Regions from separate parts of the Kitasatospora sp. NPDC030952 genome, predicted to be linked through region 1. Evidence: riboswitches for the same ligand, from Rfam matches in the RefSeq annotation. Region 1 holds a riboswitch; each other region holds the start of a gene.
The links. Region 1 has a riboswitch for cobalamin ahead of ACZ47G_RS08750 (ribonucleoside-diphosphate reductase subunit alpha). Riboswitches for the same ligand answer to the same signal wherever they lie in the genome.
Positions count from the first base shown of each region.

Region 1 (3,265 bases):
GCCGGTCTCGGCGATGCGGGCGCGCAGCGCCGTCCAGCGGTCGGTCCACTGCGGGGCGGCCGTCGGGAAGTGGTCGATGTGCAGCTCGCCGCGGGCGGCGCGGGTCTCGCCGTACGCCTCGTGGCGGCCCAGCTGCTCGGCCAGGTCGGCGGAGCGCTCGTACGCGGTGAGCATGATGCGCTCGGCGATGAGGGTGGACAGGCGGGCGGCCTCGGCGGAGTCGAAGTCGATCCGCAGCTTGAAGAAGACGTCCTGCAGGCCCATCACGCCGAGGCCGACCGGCCGCCAGCGGGAGTTGGAGGTGCCGGCCTCGGTGGTCGGGTAGAAGTTGATGTCCACCACGCGGTCGAGGAAGGTCACGGCGGTGCGGACGGTGGCGTCGAGGCGCTCCCAGTCCATGGCGTTGACCAGGTCGTCGGCGGAGGCGCCGGCGGCCACGTGGGCACCGAGGTTGACCGAGCCCAGGTTGCAGACGGCGGTCTCGGAGTCGTCCGTGACCTCCAGGATCTCGGTGCACAGGTTGGAGGAGTGCACCGTGCGGCCGGGCAGCGCGGTCTGGTTGGCGGCGCGGTTGGAGGCGTCCTTGAAGGTCATCCAGCCGTTGCCGGTCTGCGCGAGGGTGCGCATCATGCGGGCGTAGAGGGTCTGCGCCGGGATGGTGCGGACGGCCTTGCCGGCCAGCTCGGCCTTGCGGTACGCCTCGTCGAAGTCGGCGCCCCACAGGTCGACCAGCTCGGGGACGTCGGCCGGGGAGAACAGCGACCAGTCCTGGTTGGCGTTCACGCGGCGCATGAACTCGTCCGGGATCCAGTGCGCCAGGTTCAGGTTGTGGGTGCGGCGCGCCTCCTCGCCGGTGTTGTCGCGGAGCTCCAGGAACTCCTCGATGTCGGCGTGCCAGGTCTCCAGGTAGACGCAGGCCGCGCCCTTGCGGCGGCCGCCCTGGTTGACGGCGGCGACCGAGGAGTCGAGGGTGCGCAGGAACGGCACGATGCCGTTGGACTTGCCGTTGGTGCCGCGGATCAGGCTGCCGCGCGAGCGGACGCGCGAGTAGGACAGGCCGATGCCGCCGGCGTGCTTGGAGAGGCGGGCGATCTGCGCGTAGCGGTTGTAGATCGAGTCCAGGTTGTCCAGCGGCGAGTCCAGCAGGTAGCAGCTGGACATCTGGGGGTGCCGGGTGCCGGAGTTGAAGAGCGTCGGCGAGGAGGTCAGGTACTCCAGGCGGCTCATCAGGCCGTACAGCTCGGCGACCTCGCGCACGGACTGCTCGGAGTCGCCGACCGCCAGGCCGCAGGCGACGCGGAGCAGGAAGTGCTGCGGGGTCTCGATCACCTTGCGGGTGATCGGGTGGCGCAGCAGGTAGCGGGACTGCACGGTGCGCAGGCCGAAGTACTCGAAGCGGTCGTCGCCCGCGGTGTCGATCAGCGCGTCGAGGGTGTCGGCGTGCTTGGCGACGAAGGCGGCGGTGATGTCACCGATCAGGCCCTCGGCGTGACCGACGGCGATCGAGGCGGAGAAGGAGGCCGAGCCCTGGCTGTTCGCCTCGTCGACGATCTCCAGGGCGAGCAGACGGGCCGCCAGCTTCGAGTACTGGGGGTCCTCGGCGATCATCGACGCGGCGGCGTCCACGGCCAGCCCGCGCAGCTCGGCGAAGTCCGAGCCGGCGTGGCGGCCGCGCAGCGCGGCGGCGGCGACATGGCCGGGGTCGACCTCGGTGAGGTCGGCGCTGCGGTCGGTGAGCAGCCGCAGGAGCGCGCCGCCGGGGTCGGAGACCGTCGGGTCGACAAAGGCGGTTCCGGTGCCCTGGGTGGGCAGGGTGACTGAGGCAGCGGTGGTCAAGGCGCTCTCTCCTGGCGGCGATCGGCGGCGTGATCGGGGTCACCCGGGCCGATGTGGGCAGGGGAGCACGGCGCGAACGCAAAAAAGCGTCGCGCGAGGTGTCTCCCCGGCCCGCCCGCGAGGCCCGGAGGGGGTCGTTCTGGTGCCGGCGCGGCCTCTGCGGGAGGGCCGTGGCGCACACTGTTCGGCAGGTACTCGGACTCGCGGTACGGCTGCTGGAGCCGCCCGCACACCGCTGCGGGGCAGTCCCGGAATCGCACCGGGTTCCCCTGCATCGACAGCAGAAGCGAGCATACATGTAGTGGTGTCTCCTCGATGCGACACCACATGTAGTGCGGCGTGGCGTGTTGGTGCGATGACCGGCGGTGCCTGGGCGGGCGACGGTTCGTGGCCGTCCGAGGCCCGGAGGCGCGCCGCGGGCACGGCGTGACGGCCCGTCCGGAGCCCTCTGCCGGCGCTTCGGACGGCCCCGCCCGACGCACCCCGCGTCCTGGTTTCGATACGGAACGGTCACCGGGCCTAGGGACCGTCATGGGGATGCCCTACGATCTGGGCGCATGAGCGACGGAACTGGCGTACCTGGGCACGGGCCGCAGGGGACGCCTCCCGCCGGGCCGGGGGGCGGACAGAATCAGCAGCCGGTGGTGCCGGGTCCGGTACCACCGCCGAGCGGCGGCTTCGGCCCGCCGCCGGCTTCCTACGGGCAGGTGGCGCCGCCCGCGCAGCCGTTCTCCCAGCCCGTCCCGCCGGTGCCCCAGCCGGTCCAGCCGCCGGTTCCGCAGCCGCAGTGGCAGCAGCAGCCTCCCCAGCAGCCGGGTCCGCCCCAGCCGGGTCCGCCCCAGCCGGTCCCGCCGCAGCGCGTCGAGCCGGACTGGGAGGCGTTGGCCAACCGCAACGAGGCCGACGCCAGGCGCAAGCGCCGGGTGAAGGTCATCGGCATCGTGGCCGCCGTCGTCCTGGTGGGCGGCGCGGTCGCGGGCGGCGTGCTGCTCCTCGGCAAGAAGGACGACCCGAAGAAGGCCGCCGGCGGTCCGGTCGCCACCGCCTCGAACAAGCCGACCCCCGGCTCGCCGAGCGCGTCCCAGGGCGGTCAGCCGGACGACCCGTCGAAGCCGATCTGGGAGGCCGCCACCGACCCGGCGCCGCAGGACGCGGGGGCGCTGTTCTCCGCGCTGCAGGTGACGATCAACGGCGCGACCTGGAACCGGACCGTGGTCTCGCTGGACCAGCCCTGCTGGGACGGCAACTCCACCACCGGCGGGCTCGGCAAGGTTCTCGGCGACCAGGGCTGCCAGAAGGTGCTCCGGGCGACGTACGTCTCCGGCGACAGCGCGGTGACCGTCGGCGTCGCGGTCTTCGACCACAAGATCCAGGCCGAGACCGCGATGAAGAACTTCACCGGGCAGCTCAAGGGCCTGCCCGCGCCGGG
Region 1 is NZ_JBVIFM010000003.1:257,200-260,464, reverse strand. Features, by position in the region: gene ACZ47G_RS08750 (ribonucleoside-diphosphate reductase subunit alpha) at 1-1,812, opposite strand, end outside; cobalamin riboswitch at 2,006-2,146, opposite strand; gene ACZ47G_RS08745 (flagellar basal body-associated FliL family protein) at 2,478-3,265, shown strand, end outside.

Region 2 (3,265 bases), on a different contig from region 1:
TCGCCTTCCTCACCCGCTCGACCGTCACCGGCGACCGCACGGTCGAGTGGGAGGACGGCAACACCTACCCGGTGATCGACGTCGAGATCTCCTCGGCGAGCCACCCCTTCTACACCGGCCAGTCCCGGGTGCTCGACACCGCGGGCCGGGTCGAGCAGTTCCGCCGCCGCTACGGCGACCGGCACTGACCACAACGCCGGAACAGCGCCTCCCCCGGGTCGGGGAGGCGCCGTTCCGGCGTGCGCGAGCAGGGGCTCAGCGCGGCGGCCTGACCACCGGGCGCTAGGACTGCTTCTCGGGCGTCCAGCGCTTCTCGACGCCGGCCAGCTTCCAGTAGCCGATGGCGATCGCCCACACCACCACGAACAGCCCCGCGATCGCGTAGCCGACGTTGTCCAGCGAGATGTCCGCGATGAACCCGGTCACCGGGTCCGTCAGGTCGAGCTTCTCGTGCAGCACGCCGACCAGCTCGATGGTGCCGATGATGAAGGCCACCGCGATCGACAGCCCGGTGATGGTCAGGTTGTAGTACACCTTGCGCACCGGGTTGGAGAAGGCCCACTGGTACGCGAAGTTCATGAACGTCCCGTCCAGGGTGTCGAACAGGCTCATCCCGGCCGCGAACAGCAGCGGCAGGCAGACGATCGCGTACCAGGGCAGCCCGGCCGCCGCGCCCGAACCGGCCATCACCATCAGGGTGACCTCGGTCGCGGTGTCGAAGCCCAGGCCCAGCACCATGCCGACCGGGAACATCTGCCCGGGCCGGGTGATCGAACGGGTCGCCCGGTTCAGGATCCGGGCCATGAAACCGCGCGAGTTGAGGTGCTCCTCCAGCTCCGCCTCGTCGTACTTCCCGGCCCGCATCGAGCGGAACACCTTGAGGATGCCCAGCAGCGCCGCCAGGTTGAGCGCCCCGATCAGGTAGAGGAAGGCGCCGGAGGCCGTGGTGCCGACCAGCCCGAGCCACTTGTGGGTGGCCGAGTCGTCGTCCATCAGGGTGTTCGCCAGCTGGGCGCCGCCCGCCACCAGGGCGGCCATCACCACCACCATCGAGGAGTGCCCGAGGGCGAACCAGAAGCCCACCGAGACCGGCCGCTTGCCGTCCGCCATCAGCTTGCGGGTGGTGTTGTCGATCACCGCGATGTGGTCGGCGTCGAAGGCGTGCCGCATGCCGAGGGTGTACGCGGTGATGCCCAGGCCGACCCCGAACACCTGGGTGCCGACCGCGTAGTCGTGGGGCGCGACCAGGAAGACCAACGTCCCGAAGGCGACCACGTGCATGGCGAGGATCACCCCCATCAGCCCGGCGGCCCGGAGGGTGTCCTCGCGCTTCCAGCGGAAGGTGGGCAGGACGGAGGGGGGCGCCGCCTCGGCGGGAGTGGCGGTTTCGGGCAGGGTCATCTCGGGATCACGCTCCAGCACCTCGTGGAATGACTTCGTGAGATGCCGTGGCCGGTCTCCTGGCTTACGGGGCTTCCGGACCCGCCTTCCCAGGCGCACGAGGCGCCCAGTGGCATGTGGGTCCGGACAACTGTCCCCCGATCACAGTGGCGAGGGCCGCTCCGGACTGGGACCTGTTGAGGGTCCGTCACCGGTCTTCCCGAGCACCACGGCGGGGAACACCGTAGGGGTAGCACCACACCCCCGCAAGGCTGCGCACCTGTGCAGGTGTCCAGGATCACAGGTGGTGAGCTGCCAGAATGTCCGCATGCATCTCGTACCGGCCGACCGCGCGGGCCACCGCACCATCGACGGACACCGGGTCTGCGAGGCCATCGCCGCCATCGGGGACACCGCCCACGTCCGGTCCTGGGCCGAGCGGTTCTCCCTGCTCTCCGACCCCGGACGGCTCGCCCTGCTGCTCGCCCTCCACCGGGCCGGCCCGCTCGCCGTCAGCGACCTGGCGGTCGCCACCGGCATGCGCGACCCGGCCGTCTCCCAGGCCCTGCGACTGCTCCGCACCGCGGGCGTGGTCACCGGCGACAAGGACGGACGCGTGGTGCGCTACCGGCTCGTGGACGACGCCATGCGCCCCCTCCTCGACGAGTGCGCCGCCGCCGAGCACGACGAGCCGACCGCGGCGGTGGGCTGACGACCCGACCGGCCCCCGACAAACCACGCCGAGACGCGGCCGGATGAGTACGATCACGATGTGCCGTCCCACCCCCACGTCTGGCCCGCCGACCGCTGGAACACCCGCCCGGTCAAGGCCCGCGTGCTGGCGGTCGCCCGCACCCTCACCTCAGCGACCCGGGTCCTGGACGTCCTCGCCCTGCTGGACCCGGACGGCATCGAGCGGTACTTCACCGTCAACCCCGGCTCCGCGTTCGCCGACCGCGCCCTGGACGAGTACCTCCACGGCCTGCCCGGCTACACCGTGCTCGACTGGGAGGACGCCGTCCGGCGCCACTTCGACCTCGCCGTCGCCTGCGCCGTCCACGCCTCCATGCACCGCCTGGACGCCCGCCTGGTCGTCCTCCCGCACGGCGCCGGCTACAACCGCCTGGTCACCGAGTCCACCGGCGACACCGTCACCGCCGCCGGCCTCTCCCGCAACGAACTCACCCACCACGGCCGGGTGTTCGTCGACGTCCTCGGCCTCTCCCACCCCGAACAGCTGGACCGGCTGCGGACCTCCTGCCCCGAGGCCCTGGACGTCGCCCGGGTCGTCGGCGACCCGTGCTTCGACCGGATCCTGCGCAGCGAACGCTCCCGCGACGGCTACCGCGCCGCGCTCGGCGCCGTCGACGGCCGCCGGCTCGTCGTCGTCAACTCCACCTGGAGCGAACACTCGTTATTCGGCCGCCACCCCGACCTCCCCCAGCGCCTGGTCCGCCGGCTGCCCGCCGACGAGTACACGGTGGCCGTCGTGCTCCACCCCAACATCTGGAGCCGGCACGACCCCGAGGCCCTGCTCGACGACGCCCGCCGGATGGGCCTTCGCCTCATCCCGCCCCACCAGGGCTGGCAGGCCGCACTCGTCGCCGCCGACTGCCTGATCGGCGACCACGGCTCGGTCTCCGTCTACGGCGCCGCCCTGGCACGCCGCACCCTGCTCGTCGCCACGGGAGCCGCCGAACTCGACCCGCACTCCCCCAGCTACGCCTTCGGCCAGGCCGCGCCCGCACTCGACCCCGACGGCGACCTCGCAGCCCAGCTCGAACACGCCCTGACCACCGACCCGGCCGGGCTCACCGACCTCACCGACCGCTCCCTCGCCCACCGCGGCGCCTCCGCCCGGATCCTGCGACCCCTGCTCTACTCC
Region 2 is NZ_JBVIFM010000011.1:216,649-219,913, reverse strand. Features, by position in the region: gene ACZ47G_RS21090 (type B 50S ribosomal protein L31) at 1-188, shown strand, start outside; gene nicT (Nickel transporter NicT) at 283-1,401, opposite strand; cobalamin riboswitch at 1,434-1,627, opposite strand; gene ACZ47G_RS21080 (ArsR/SmtB family transcription factor) at 1,709-2,092, shown strand; gene ACZ47G_RS21075 (hypothetical protein) at 2,153-3,265, shown strand, end outside.
Region 2: linked by a shared signal. The riboswitch ahead of nicT (Nickel transporter NicT) and the one ahead of ACZ47G_RS08750 (ribonucleoside-diphosphate reductase subunit alpha) in region 1 are both predicted to bind cobalamin.

Region 3 (3,265 bases), on a different contig from region 1:
TTCGAGGAACAGTCCATCGGGGGGGTGGGGGGCTGGCCACTGGGCTGGGCTGTCTGGGGGACGGGGGGCCGCTGCGCGGGGCTGTTGTTGGGGGGTGGGCTTTCGGGAGGGTGGGTGGCCGGGGGCGGTTCCGGGGGTGGGCGCTCCGGGGGCTGGATGATTTTCCGACTGCCGACCCTCGTGGTGGGGGGTTGGGCGCCGTGGGCGGTCTGAAAATCACCCGTCACGCCCCTCTCCGCACCCACCCCCTCCACCGCCCCCTCCCGCAGCGCGTCCCTCTCGCCTTGGTCGGGTGGGGAGGGGGAGGGGGTGAGGTGGGTGGGTGGGTGCTGGGGGTGAGGGGGTGGGTGGGGGTAGTTGCTGGGGGTGGGGGTGTTGCGGGCGCGCGGGCTTTGCCCTGCGCGCCCGATGGGGGTGGGTGTGGAGGTGTGGGCCGGTCAGATGGGGATGGTGGGGTGGTGGGTGCTGAGGAGGTGCCAGAAGCGGGGGGTGAGGGGTGGGGTGGGGGTGCGGGGCTGGGTGGTGGCGCCCCAGTGGGTGGGGATGTGGTGTTCCTGTTGGAGGAGGGGGAGGACGGCGGCGAGGTCGGCTTCCGGGACGGGGACCAGTCGGGCGAGTGGGCGCAGGTGGGGCTGCCAGCGGCCGGCCACGCACTGGCGGAGCAGTCGGTCGAGGGCTTCGCGGCGGCCGGTGGCCTCGACCAGTTCGGTCAGTCGCAGGCCGAGTACCTGGGCGAGGGCGTGGGTCTGGTCAGGGTCGCCGTCCCAGTGGCCGGTCAGTTCGGCCTGCCGGTAGGTGGGGAGTGGCATTCCGATCCGTTCGGCGACGGTCTCCTGGGGGAGTTCCCGGGACAGGCGGTGGTCCCGCAGGGTCACCGGGCGGCCGTCCATCAACTGGTCGGCCGGGCACCAGAGGGCGCGGGCCAGGGCGATGAACTCGGCTTCGCCGGGCCGCAGCTCGCCGTTCTCCCAGGCGAGCACGTGGCTGGGGAGCAGCCGTACGCCGTGCGCGGCCATGCCCTCGGCGACCTGCTCGGGGGTCAGCCCGAGGCCGGCCCGGTGGGCGCGGGCGGCTCCTGGCGAGAACGGCACCGGGGCGGGGGTGGCGGCGGGTGGCTTTCTGCGGCGCATGGCACCGAACGTAGGTGCGGCCGGCGGCGCGTCCCCAGCCGCCGAACGCACGAAGCGGGGCCGGTCGGCGCTGCTCCGCGCTGGGCGATCGCACAGGGCGGGCGCGTGTACGTCGTGTGACCAACCCCTCCGTGACCTCGGTTGACTCCCGGTTCGGGCGCGTGATGGGATCCTGGGGCCAAACGGAGGCATGGAGAGGAAGCCGGTGCGAGTCCGGCGCGGTCCCGCCACTGTCACCGGGGAGCACCCTCGGAATCGCCACGGCGGGTCGTCAGGAGCCGCTGGAAGGCCCGTGGGTGCGTCCGACCCGGAAGCCAGGAGACTCTCGCCACCGGTACGTCGATCCAGGGCGCGGACCCTGAGTGAGGACACCCACGCGATGCAGGCTGCCCCACCGAAGACGGACCCCCGGACAGGGCCTAGCCGCCCGCTGCCGTGCGCCCGCTGACCCGCGCCGCCGCCTTCGCGCTGGGCGCCGTCGCGGGCTACGCCGCCGACACCCGTTTCGCCGACCCGCGCCGCGGCCATCCCGTCGCCCTGTTCGGCAGCGCCGCGATCCGGCTGGAGCGGCGCCTGTGGCGCGACCACCGGGCCGCCGGGGCCGGGTACACCGCGCTGTGCGTGGGCGCGGTCGCGGCTGGGGCGCTCGTCCTGGACCGTACGGTCGGGCGGCGTCCGCTGGGCCGGGCGGCGCTGGCGGCCGCGGCGACCTGGACGGTGCTCGGCGGGACCTCGCTGACCCGGGAGGCGCGCACCATCGGACGCTCGCTCGCCGCGGGCGACCTGACGGCGGCCCGGGAGCGGCTGCCGCACCTGTGCGGGCGGGATCCGAGCGCGCTGGACGAGCAGCATATCGCCCGGGCGGTGGTCGAGTCGGTGGCCGAGAACACCGCCGACGCCGTGGTGAACGCGCTGACCTGGGGCGCCCTGGCCGGCACCCCGGGCCTGCTGGCCTTCCGCGCGGTGAACACCCTGGACGCCATGGTCGGCCACCGCTCGCCCCGCTACGCCCGGTTCGGCTGGGCCTCGGCCCGGCTGGACGACCTGGCGGGCTGGCCGGGCGCCCGGCTGACGGCGCTGCTGACGGTGGCCGCCGCGCCCGAACCCCGTACCGCCTGGCGGGTCTGGCGCCGGGACGGCTCCGCGCACCCGAGCCCCAACGCGGGCCAGGCCGAGTCGGCCTTCGCGGGGGCGGTCGGCGTGCGGCTGGGCGGGAGTCTTCGGTACCCGCACGAGCCGAAGGGCGCGTCGGCTCCGGGTCACGAGCGCCCGGGGGCGGGTGCGGAGCCACAGTCGCGGGTGGAGCACCGGCCGGTGTTGGGGGCGGAGTTCCGGCCGGTGACGGTGGACGACATCGAGCGGGCCTGCACGCTGTCCCGGCGGGTGGGCGCGCTGGCGCTGGGTACGTCGGTCGCGGGGCATCTGGTGGTCCGCCTGTGGATGAGGAGGGGTAGGGCATGAGCAACGCACTGCTGGTCGCGGGGACGACCTCGGACGCGGGCAAGAGCGTGGTGACGGCCGGGATCTGCCGGTGGCTGGTCCGCCAGGGTGTCCGGGTGGCGCCGTTCAAGGCGCAGAACATGTCGCTGAACTCCTTCGTCACCGCCGACGGCGCCGAGATCGGCCGCGCCCAGGCGATGCAGGCGCAGGCCGCCCGGGTGGAGCCGGAGGCGGCGATGAACCCGGTGCTGCTGAAGCCCGGGGCGGACGGCCGCAGCCAGGTGGTGCTGCTCGGCCGGCCGGTCGCCGAGGTGGGGGCGCTGGACTACCGGGAGCGCAAGCCCGTCCTGCTGGAGCGCGCCCTGGAGTGCCTGGCGGACCTGCGCGCCCGCTACGACGTGGTGGTGTGCGAGGGCGCCGGCTCGCCCGCCGAGATCAACCTGCGCGACCGGGACATCGCCAACATGGGCCTGGCCACGGCCGCCGCGCTGCCCGTGGTGGTGGTCGGGGACATCGACCGCGGCGGGGTCTTCGCGGCGATGTACGGGACGCTGGCGCTGCTCTCGGCGGAGGACCAGCGGCACGTCGCGGGCTGGTTCGTCAACAAGTTCCGCGGCGACGCCCGGCTGCTGGCGCCCGGGCTGGAGATGCTGCACGAGCTGACCGGCCGTCCGGTGCTGGGCACCCTGCCGATG
Region 3 is NZ_JBVIFM010000010.1:10,342-13,606, forward strand. Features, by position in the region: gene ACZ47G_RS18830 (helix-turn-helix domain-containing protein) at 438-1,130, opposite strand; cobalamin riboswitch at 1,327-1,454, shown strand; gene ACZ47G_RS18835 (cobalamin biosynthesis protein) at 1,566-2,591, shown strand; gene ACZ47G_RS18840 (cobyric acid synthase) at 2,588-3,265, shown strand, end outside.
Region 3: linked by a shared signal. The riboswitch ahead of ACZ47G_RS18835 (cobalamin biosynthesis protein) and the one ahead of ACZ47G_RS08750 (ribonucleoside-diphosphate reductase subunit alpha) in region 1 are both predicted to bind cobalamin.